2 regions of the Nocardiopsis sp. NPDC101807 genome follow, and region 2 is predicted to be linked to the other one. Evidence: riboswitches for the same ligand, from Rfam matches in the RefSeq annotation. Region 2 holds a riboswitch; the other holds the start of a gene.
What was found. Region 2 has a riboswitch for guanidine ahead of ACIRPH_RS00690 (multidrug efflux SMR transporter). Riboswitches for the same ligand answer to the same signal wherever they lie in the genome.
Positions count from the first base shown of each region.

Region 1: it holds a riboswitch for guanidine, as region 2 does, so the genes downstream of both, ACIRPH_RS18815 (DMT family transporter) here and ACIRPH_RS00690 (multidrug efflux SMR transporter) in region 2, are expected to answer to the same signal.

Region 1 covers NZ_JBIWMK010000005.1:583,841-588,157, reverse strand. Annotated here, with positions in the region: gene ACIRPH_RS18825 (Nramp family divalent metal transporter) at 1-1,529, shown strand, start outside; gene ACIRPH_RS18820 (hypothetical protein) at 1,529-2,086, shown strand; gene ACIRPH_RS18815 (DMT family transporter) at 2,264-2,578, opposite strand; guanidine-III (ykkC-III) riboswitch at 2,609-2,672, opposite strand; gene ACIRPH_RS18810 (DUF485 domain-containing protein) at 3,170-3,568, shown strand; gene ACIRPH_RS18805 (cation acetate symporter) at 3,565-4,317, shown strand, end outside.
Region 2 covers NZ_JBIWMK010000001.1:150,527-154,843, forward strand. Annotated here, with positions in the region: gene ACIRPH_RS00675 (NAD(P)-dependent alcohol dehydrogenase) at 1-563, opposite strand, end outside; gene ACIRPH_RS00680 (TetR/AcrR family transcriptional regulator) at 729-1,328, shown strand; gene ACIRPH_RS00685 (DMT family transporter) at 1,469-1,807, opposite strand; gene ACIRPH_RS00690 (multidrug efflux SMR transporter) at 1,809-2,123, opposite strand; guanidine-III (ykkC-III) riboswitch at 2,136-2,202, opposite strand; gene ACIRPH_RS00695 (hypothetical protein) at 2,490-2,702, shown strand; gene ACIRPH_RS00700 (hypothetical protein) at 2,806-3,285, opposite strand; gene ACIRPH_RS00705 (serine hydrolase domain-containing protein) at 3,815-4,317, shown strand, end outside.

The DNA.
Region 1 (4,317 bases), on a different contig from region 2:
CCTTCGTCCCCGCCCAGCGGCAGCCGAGCACCGTCGAGTCCGACACGTCCTCCACGGCCACCGCCGCCGGCGGCGCTCCCCCGCAGGAGGAGCGCGTGTGGAAGGCGGGCCGGCTGGAGCCGATGCCCATCCGCCCCCTCCCGAAGGCTCCCCCCTCGATCCACATCCTCGGACCCACCGTGTTCCTCGTCGCCCTCGGCGTCGGCATGGGCGAGTCCTACATGTGGCCGAGGCTGGTCCTCGTGTTCGGCCCCGAGATCCGCTGGCTGTTCCTGGTCGGCGTCTCCCTGCAGGCCGTGGTCATGCTGGAGATGTCGCGCTACGCGATGGCGACCGGCGAGAGCATCTTCTACGGCGCCGCGCGCGTGTTCAAACCGCTGATGTGGTTCTTCTTCCTCACAGCGATCCTGGTGTACATCTGGCCGGGACACCTCTCCGCGGGCGCCTCCGCGTTCGAGCGGGTGACCGGTATCCCCTGGCAGGCGACGGCGGTCGCGGGGATGCTCCTCGTCGGCGTGGTGTTCACGCTGGCGAAGGTCATCTACAACCTGCTGGAGAGCGTGCTCTCCATCTGCATCGGCCTCCTGGTCGTCGGGACGTCCGTGGTCGCGGCGATGGTCGGCAACCTCTCCGACCTCACCTCCACCATCAGCGGCATGTTCGCGTTCGGCTACTTCCCGCCCGAGGCGATGACGGCCGCCTGGTTCCCGATCATCGTCGGCTCCGTCGCCTTCGCCGGACCCTCCGGCATGCAGCAGATGTGGTACACCCTGCACCTGCGCGACAAGGGCGCGGGCATGGGCGCGCACATCCCGCAGATCCGGGGGCTCCGGCACTCCGGCGAGCAGGAGACCATGCCCTCGCGCGGCTTCATGTTCGACACCTCCGACCCCGCGGAGATGGCGAAGTGGAAGGGCTGGCGGCGCTGGGTCACCTTCGACGCCATGGTCCTGTTCTGGGGCATCACCATGCTGGTGACGATCTCCTTCACCGTGCTGGCCCAGGCCTCCGCCCGCATCGACCCGAACGTGGCCGACCTCATCCGGGCCGGTGACCGCGACGCCTCCCTGGACGCCATGGCCGGCTCCTTCTCCGCCGCGGGAAGCCCGGTCCTGGGGACCGTCTTCTTCTGCTTCATCGCCCTCATCGGGCTCAACGCCACGCTGGGCCTGTTCGACTCCTTCTCGCGCGGCCAGGCCGACATGACCTACAACTTCGTGCCGGGCGCCAAGAAGATCGGTGTCTCGAAGCTGTACGCCATGTTCCTGTGGGGCCTCATCGTCTTCGGCATCCTCGTCCTGCTCTTCGGCCCCGCCGACGGGCCCGCGGCGATCCTGGACGTGCTCGCGTTCCTGTCGGCGTTCGCGATGGGCGCGTACTGCGTGGTGCTGCTGCTGGTCAACAACCTCACCCTGCCCAAGCCGATCCGGCCGGGCATCGTCTCCAACGCCGTCATCGCCTTCGCCGCGCTGTTCTACCTCGGCGCGCTCTTCTACTCGCTGTTCGCCTTCGGGGTCGTGGTGGACTGATGGGCGTCCAGGTCTCCCCCAGAACGTCCGGCGCCCTCCTCCACCACGCCGAGGTCGCGGTGCCCGGAGCGGCGATCGGCCTCGTCGCCGGGCTGTTCGCCGCGGGCGTCGGCGCGATGGCCGGGCTGCCCGCGCTCCTCAACACCACGGTGGGGGCGGCGCTCGGCCTGCCCCTCGCGCTGCTCGGCGCCGGGTACTGCGTGCTGCTCGCCCGAGGCGTGTTCTCGGTCGGCGCGGTGGCCCCCCTCGCGCTGTACTGGCTGGCGGGCTTCCCCCTCGCCCGCCTGTTCGACTCCTACGCCGTGGCACTGGTGCTCGGGAACGACACCGTGCTCCGGGAGCCGCTGCTGTCGTTCCTCGCCCTCCAGGCGATGCTCAGCTTCGGCTTCACCATCGGGTTCCTGTGGCTGCACGAGAGGATCGCGCCGCACTGGCTGCTGCGCGTCCGCGGGCACAACCCGGTGGCGGCCTCTCTGGTCGAGCGGTACATGGAGCACGCGGAGCACCTCGAGAGGCGTCGGGCCTCCCGGCGCCGTCCCCCGGCCGCCCCGTCCTGACGGACACGGCCTGCCCGGTGCGGCGTCCCGCGCCGCACCGGACAGGCCGTCCCATGAGCACCGGGAGTACCGCCGGCCAGGACCCCGTGTCCGGGCCGGCGCACGGCGCGGTCCGGGCGCCGGAGCGGCGGACCCGTGTCCGCGCCGTCCCGGTCCCCCGCCGACCGGCGGCCCGGCTCAGTGCAGGACCTTGAGCCCGACCACCCCGGCGACGATGAGGACCAGGCAGAGCCCCTTGAGCGGGCTGAAGCCCTCGCCCAGGAAGAACATGCCGACCAGCGCGGTGCCGACGACGCCGATCGACACCCAGACCGCGTAGCCCGTCCCCAGGGGGATGGTCCGCAGCGCGTACGCCAGCCCGGCCATGCTCAGCGTCAGGGCGGCGCCGAAGGCCACCGTCGGCCACAGGCGCGTGAAGCCCTGCGAGGCGTGGAGCGCGGCAGCCCACGCGGTTTCCAGAAGACCGGAGATCACCAGTACAGCCCAGGCCATCGACCCGTACCTCCATGACGTGCGTGCAGGAACGCGCCGTCTTGTCGTACCGGGTACGGCGCACCTCGTCCGGGGTCTCACGGATCGCGCCGGCGCGGCGGGGCCGCGCGGGCGGTGATGCCTCGCAACCTACAACCCGCGGACGCGGACCGGGCTTCCGGGGCCGCCGGAGAGGTGCGCCACCGCCCGTGGGGCCGGGCCGCGGCCCCCGGACGGGACCGAGGGGCCCCGCGCCCGGACGCCCGCCGCTCCCCCTCCGGGCGGGGCCGGGGGCTCCCGGCCCGGACGCCCGCCGGACGGACCGCCCGCCGCGCGGGGCCGGACCACACGCGGTGGGGGACCGGACCGGTGCGCCGCCCCGGGCGGACCGGCTCCCGGCCGCCCGGCGACCGTTCGTCCCGTGCCGCGACCGTTCGTCGCACGGTGGGCGACCGTTCGACGCTCCGCCCCCGCGTTCGGCGCGCACGCGGGCGCGCCCCCTCCTTGGCGGGAGTGCCACTCCTTACAGTGCCGAGTAATACAGATCACACGAAGGAAGCGCGCTCCCGGCAGCGCGGCCGTTCCCGCCATCCCCCGGAGGTACGACCCAGCATGGCCACACAACGCCCACCAGAACCGCCCACCCCGCCCCCGGGGCCGGGGGAGGGATCCCCGGAGGAACAGCTGTCGGAGGCGGCCGTCATCGCCATGCACAGCGACCCCCGGTTCAAGACTCTGAAGAAGAGCCTGTACAGCTTCATCTTCCCGATGAGCCTGGCGTTCATGGCCTGGTACCTGCTGTACGTGTTCATGACGGCGTTCGCACGCGACCTCATGAGCACCCAGCTCTTCGGGAACGTCAACCTCGCACTGGTCTTCGGCGTGCTCCAGTTCGTGACGACCTTCGGCATCGCCATCCTCTACTCGTCCTACTCGCGCAAGCGGCTCGACACGGCCGCGGCCGTCGTGCGCGAGGCCCTGGAGAACGGTGACGGGGGGACCGGCAAGTGAACCTCGACAGCGTCCAGTACCTCGCCGACACCGCCGCGGTCAGCGACAGCAGCCGCGCGATCACCATCGGCCTCTTCAGCGTCATCATCGCGGCGACGCTCTACATCACCGTGTGGGCCAGCCGCCGCACCCACAACGCCACCGACTTCCACTCGGGGGGCCGCGGCTTCAGCGCCGTCCAGAACGGCTTCGCGATCGCGGGCGACTACATGTCCGCGGCCTCCTTCCTGGGCATCGCGGGCATGATCGCCCTGTTCGGGTACGACGGCTTCCTGTACTCCATCGGCTTCCTCGTCGCCTGGCTGGTGGCGCTGCTCCTGGTCGCAGAGCTGCTGCGCAACTCCGGCCGCTACACCATGGGCGACGTGCTGTCCTACCGGATGCAGCAGCGCCCGGTGCGGACCGCCGCCGCCGTCTCCACGGTCACCGTGTCGATCTTCTACCTCCTCGCGCAGATGGTCGGCGCGGGCGCGCTGATCTCCCTGCTCATGGGCATCCAGCCCGGCGAGACCTACCTCGGCATGTCGGGTGAGACCGCGAAGATCGTCGGCATCGTCGTGGTCGGCATGCTGATGACGATCTACGTGTCCTTCGGCGGCATGAAGGGCACCACCTGGGTCCAGATCATCAAGGCCATCATGCTGATGACCGGCGCCGCCCTGCTGGTCCTGCTGACCCTGTCGATCTACGGGTTCAACTTCGGCTCCCTGATGAACGACGCGGCCGAGGCCAGCGGCCGGGGCGCGGTG
Region 2 (4,317 bases):
CCCAGGTCCCGGACCCAGTCGAGGTTGCGCCGCCCGGCCAGACCGGTGACGTGCGCCCCCAGGGCCCGGCCGACCTGCACCGCCGTGCTGCCGACCCCGCCGGAGGCGCCGCGCACCAGCAGCCGCTCCCCCTCGCGCAGGCGCGCCTTCTCCACCAGCGCGGTCAGGACCGTGGTCCCCGAGGCCGGGAGCGCCGCCGCCCCGGCCGGGTCGAGGCCGGCCGGGGCCGCCACGACCCTCTCCTGCGGGACCGCGACGAAGTCGGCCGTGCTCCCGAACCCCATGTGCGGCAGGATTCCCAGCACCTCCTCCCCCACCCGTGCGGAGTCGACCCCGGGCCCCACGCCCGAGACCCTCCCCGAGAAGTCGACGCCGAGGCCGCGGGGCATGCGCGAGCCCATGACCCGGCGGAGGCTGCCCGCGCGGATCTCGGTCTCCCCTCCGCCCACGCTCGCGGCGTGGACCCGCACGAGCACCTCCCCCGGCCCCGGCTCGGGGACGGGCACCCGGTCGATCGTCAGGACCTCGGGCGGACCGAACCGCTCGTAGCGGACAGCGCGCATGGTGTTCACGGTGAAACCTCTCCTCGTTGACGGGAATGGCCGACAGCGCACCTTGGTTCCCCGCTACGAACGCCGGGGGGCGGTGCGCGGCCTGTGCCGACTCCCCGACCAACGCACCGGGGCCGCGCCGTGATGGCCCCGGGGACACAAGTGAGAGACGGGAACATGCGGACTTCTCGGATCGGCGCACCGGTGCCGGCCACGGACCCGGACCGCCCGGCGCCGCCGCCGATACGGCGCGACGCCGAGGACAACCGCCGGCGCATCCTGCGGGCCGCCCACGAGAGCTTCCGCGAGCGGGGCCTGGACCTGCCGATGGCGGTCGTCGCCCGGCGCTCCGGGGTGGGCACGGCCACGCTCTACCGGCGTTTTCCGACCAAGGACGCCCTGGTCATGGAGCTCTTCGCGGACTCGGCCGCGCAGTACGCGAAGGTGTTCGACGCGGCCCTGGCCCACGCCGACCCCTGGGGCGGCATGGAGTACGCGCTGCGGCGCTGCTGCATCCTCCAGGTGGAGGGCCGCGTGTGCTCGCCGGAGTTCACGGCCCGGTTCCCCTCCCACGCCGAACGGCACGCCCGCGAGGGCCGGGAGAAGCTGGCGGCGGTGCTGGACCGCGCCCGGGGGGCCGGGGCCGTGCGGGCCGGGATCACCACCGACGACGTGGAGATGCTGTTCGAGGCGGTCGGCGGTCTGGCCGCGTCCGACGAACCCCACCGCCGCGCGCAGCGGCTGGTCAGCCACCTCCTGGCCTCCTTCGCCGCCTGAGGCGCCCTGTGGGCCGCCGGTCCGCGCACGGTCGGCGCGGGGCGGCTGCCGGGGCCGGGGCCGGGCCGCGACGGCGGCGAAGAGGCCCCCGGCGCGACGTCCTGTCGCGCCGGGGGCCTCCGTGTCCTTCGGCCCGCGGGCTACTCGGGGGCCGGTGCGGTCTTCTCCGGCACCAGCTTCAGGCCGACGACCGCGGCGATGATCCCGGCGAGGAAGACGATCTTGAGCGCCGAGACGCTCTCGCCGCCGGTGAACATCGCGTAGAACACGGTCAGCGCGGCGCCGAGGCCGACCCAGACCGCGTAGGCGGTGCCGATGGGGATGTGCTTGGCCGCCCAGCCCAGGCCGGCCATGCTGATCGCCAGTGCCACGAGGAACACGACGGTCGGGCCGGGTTCGCTGAACCCCTCGGACATGCCCAGGGCGGTGGCCCACACGGCCTCGAACACCGCGCTGACGAGCAGGATGATCCACGGCATGTCAGCTCACCGCCTTGAGACCGATGATCGAACCGATGAGCAGCACCAGGAGCAGGGACTTGCCCCAAGTGGCGCGGTCCTTGCCGGTGAGGAACCCCCACAGGACGGTGAGGGTGGCGCCGATGCCCACCCAGACGGCGTAGGCGGTGCCGGTCGGCAGCGAGGTCATGGCCCAGGCCAGGCCCGCCATGCTCGCGACCAGGGCGACGGCGAACAGGAGTGTGGGGCGCCATCGGGAGAAACCCTTCGACGCGCCCAGGGCGGTGGCCCAGACGGCCTCCAGGACCCCGGAGACGACGAGAACGAACCATGCCATGGACAAGCCCCTTTCGAGGCCGTCTTGTCGTGGCGCGGGTACGGCTCCCTCGTCCGCTGACCCGAGGAGCGGGTCTCGACCCCAACGTACAACATCGTCCCAGGCCGGTGCCGTGAGGGTCGTCACGACACGTCCCCCCGCGAACCTGTGACGAGATCCCGTGCGACGGGACCGGTGCGGGGCCCGCCGCTTCGCCGTGCGCTCGGCTCCCGCCGACCTGGCCACCAGGTCGGGGGCGACTCGTGGCCCTTGGTGGCGATATGCCGCGCCCGTCTTCGCGTCTCAGCAGCTCACAGGGTTTTCAGGCCCGAGGGCGGGGGATCCCTGTGGCGTAGGCACCCCGCTCGACACGCTCAGAGGAAACCGATGCGCATCCTCTTCGCCGCCCTCGCCCTAACCGCCGCCGCCCTCAGCGCGTCGGCCGCCCCCGTAGCGGCCGCACCGCCACCGCCCCCCGGGGCCGAGTACATCACGGAGGAGATGTGCAGGAAGGGCGGAGGCGTCGTCAAGGAGAGCGAGGCCTCCCCCAGCGGCCTGATCTGCGAGGGAGGCCGTTTCGACGGCTTCTTCGTCCACTGACCGGACCCCCGCGCCCCCCTCGGGGCCCCGCGCTCCCCCGCGCGGGGCCCCACCCCTGTGCACCGGGACGTGCACCGGGCCGGGCACGTTGCCGGTCGGAGCACTAGAACGGCCATGTCCTCAGCAGGAGAAGCGGAAAGGGGGCCGCCAGTGCGAGAAGGGGAAAGAAGGCCGTACGCGACGATCCCTCGAAGCTGAGCCACAAGAACATCCGGTGCAGCAGGAAGCCGACGGCGAACCCCACCAGGGACACCGTCACGTTCAGGGCAGTGAATCCCTCGATGGAAACGAGGGAGAACGGCAGGGCGAAGTAGAAGAGACCGGCCACCGAGGCGGAGGTCGCCCTGGTCGCCCCGAATTTCCGCGAGCCACCTCTGGGCACCCTCCTCCTGACCTCGATCGCAAACGCGACAAGACTCGGGAGAGTCGTTATCAGGAGCAGCGCCCCATAGACCGCCGATAAAATGGCGAACGCCATCGCGGGGCGGATGTCGGAGGATATGCTCCAAGGAAAAAGGAGAAGCAGGCAGGCGTGAAGCCCACCCCCGCACAGGACCCTGCCCCCTGCTGCAACGACAATCATGCCTTCCCCCGCACCAGGAACCCACAGCCGGGCCCCGCACGTCCGAACATTGTCATCGTCCGAAAGGAAAGAAAGACGAAGCACCGGGAGAGCGGCACAGAAAGGGGTTTTCCATTTCCACCGGATCCGGGCGAAGACTTCTCGCAAAATTACTACCCTCTGCGACACGCGTCAAGGGGGCCGGAACTTCCGAACCACGGAACAACTTCACCGAAGAGGAGCACCGCCCCAAGAAACTGCAGGCCAGGGCGCATGCAGGTTTTCGAGAAATATCCCTCTCCACACAAGGGGGTAGGGGAATTCACATCAATGTTCTTCGCGGGCCGGAGAGAAACCGCATGCGCACAGGTCAGCAGGTTTCCGCCTCAAGTGGAAGACGAAGCCACCGCTGTGTCGGCCCCCTCGTCATACGGGGCGCCGGCATCACCGAGGAGGAACAGTGACCCACAGGTCCGAGGCAGTGGCGCCAGGGGCGAAAGCATCCGATGTGGCAACCCATGAGAAGTGGGTTCCGTCAACCGCCGCCGCGATGGGAGCGGCACTCGATCGCATGGTCGCCGACCGCCGGACCCCGGGCGGCGTGGTCGCGGCGGGAAGTGTCGGCGGCGCCGTCACCGAGTACGCCGCGTCGGGCACGACAGGGGTCGGGGGTTCCGTGGCGCCCGGGCCGACGACGTTCTACGACGTGGCCAGCCTGACGAAGGTGGTCGCGACCTGGCCCTTGGTCGGCCGAGCGGTGTCCCACGGGCTCCTCGACCTGGAGGCGCCGGTGTCCGACCACGTCCGGACGCCGATCCCCGGACCGGGCGCGACGGTGACGGTCCGGCAGATTCTCACCCACACCTCGGGGCTCATGCCCGCGACCCGACTGGACCGGTACACGGGCGACAGCCGGGACCTGGCCGAGATGATCCTGTCCGAACCCCTCGACACCCCGGGCGAGCACCGCTACATCAACCGCGGCTTCATCCTGCTCGGCCTGCTGCTGGCCAGAGTGCACGGAAAGTCCCTCCGCGCCCTGGTCGACGACCT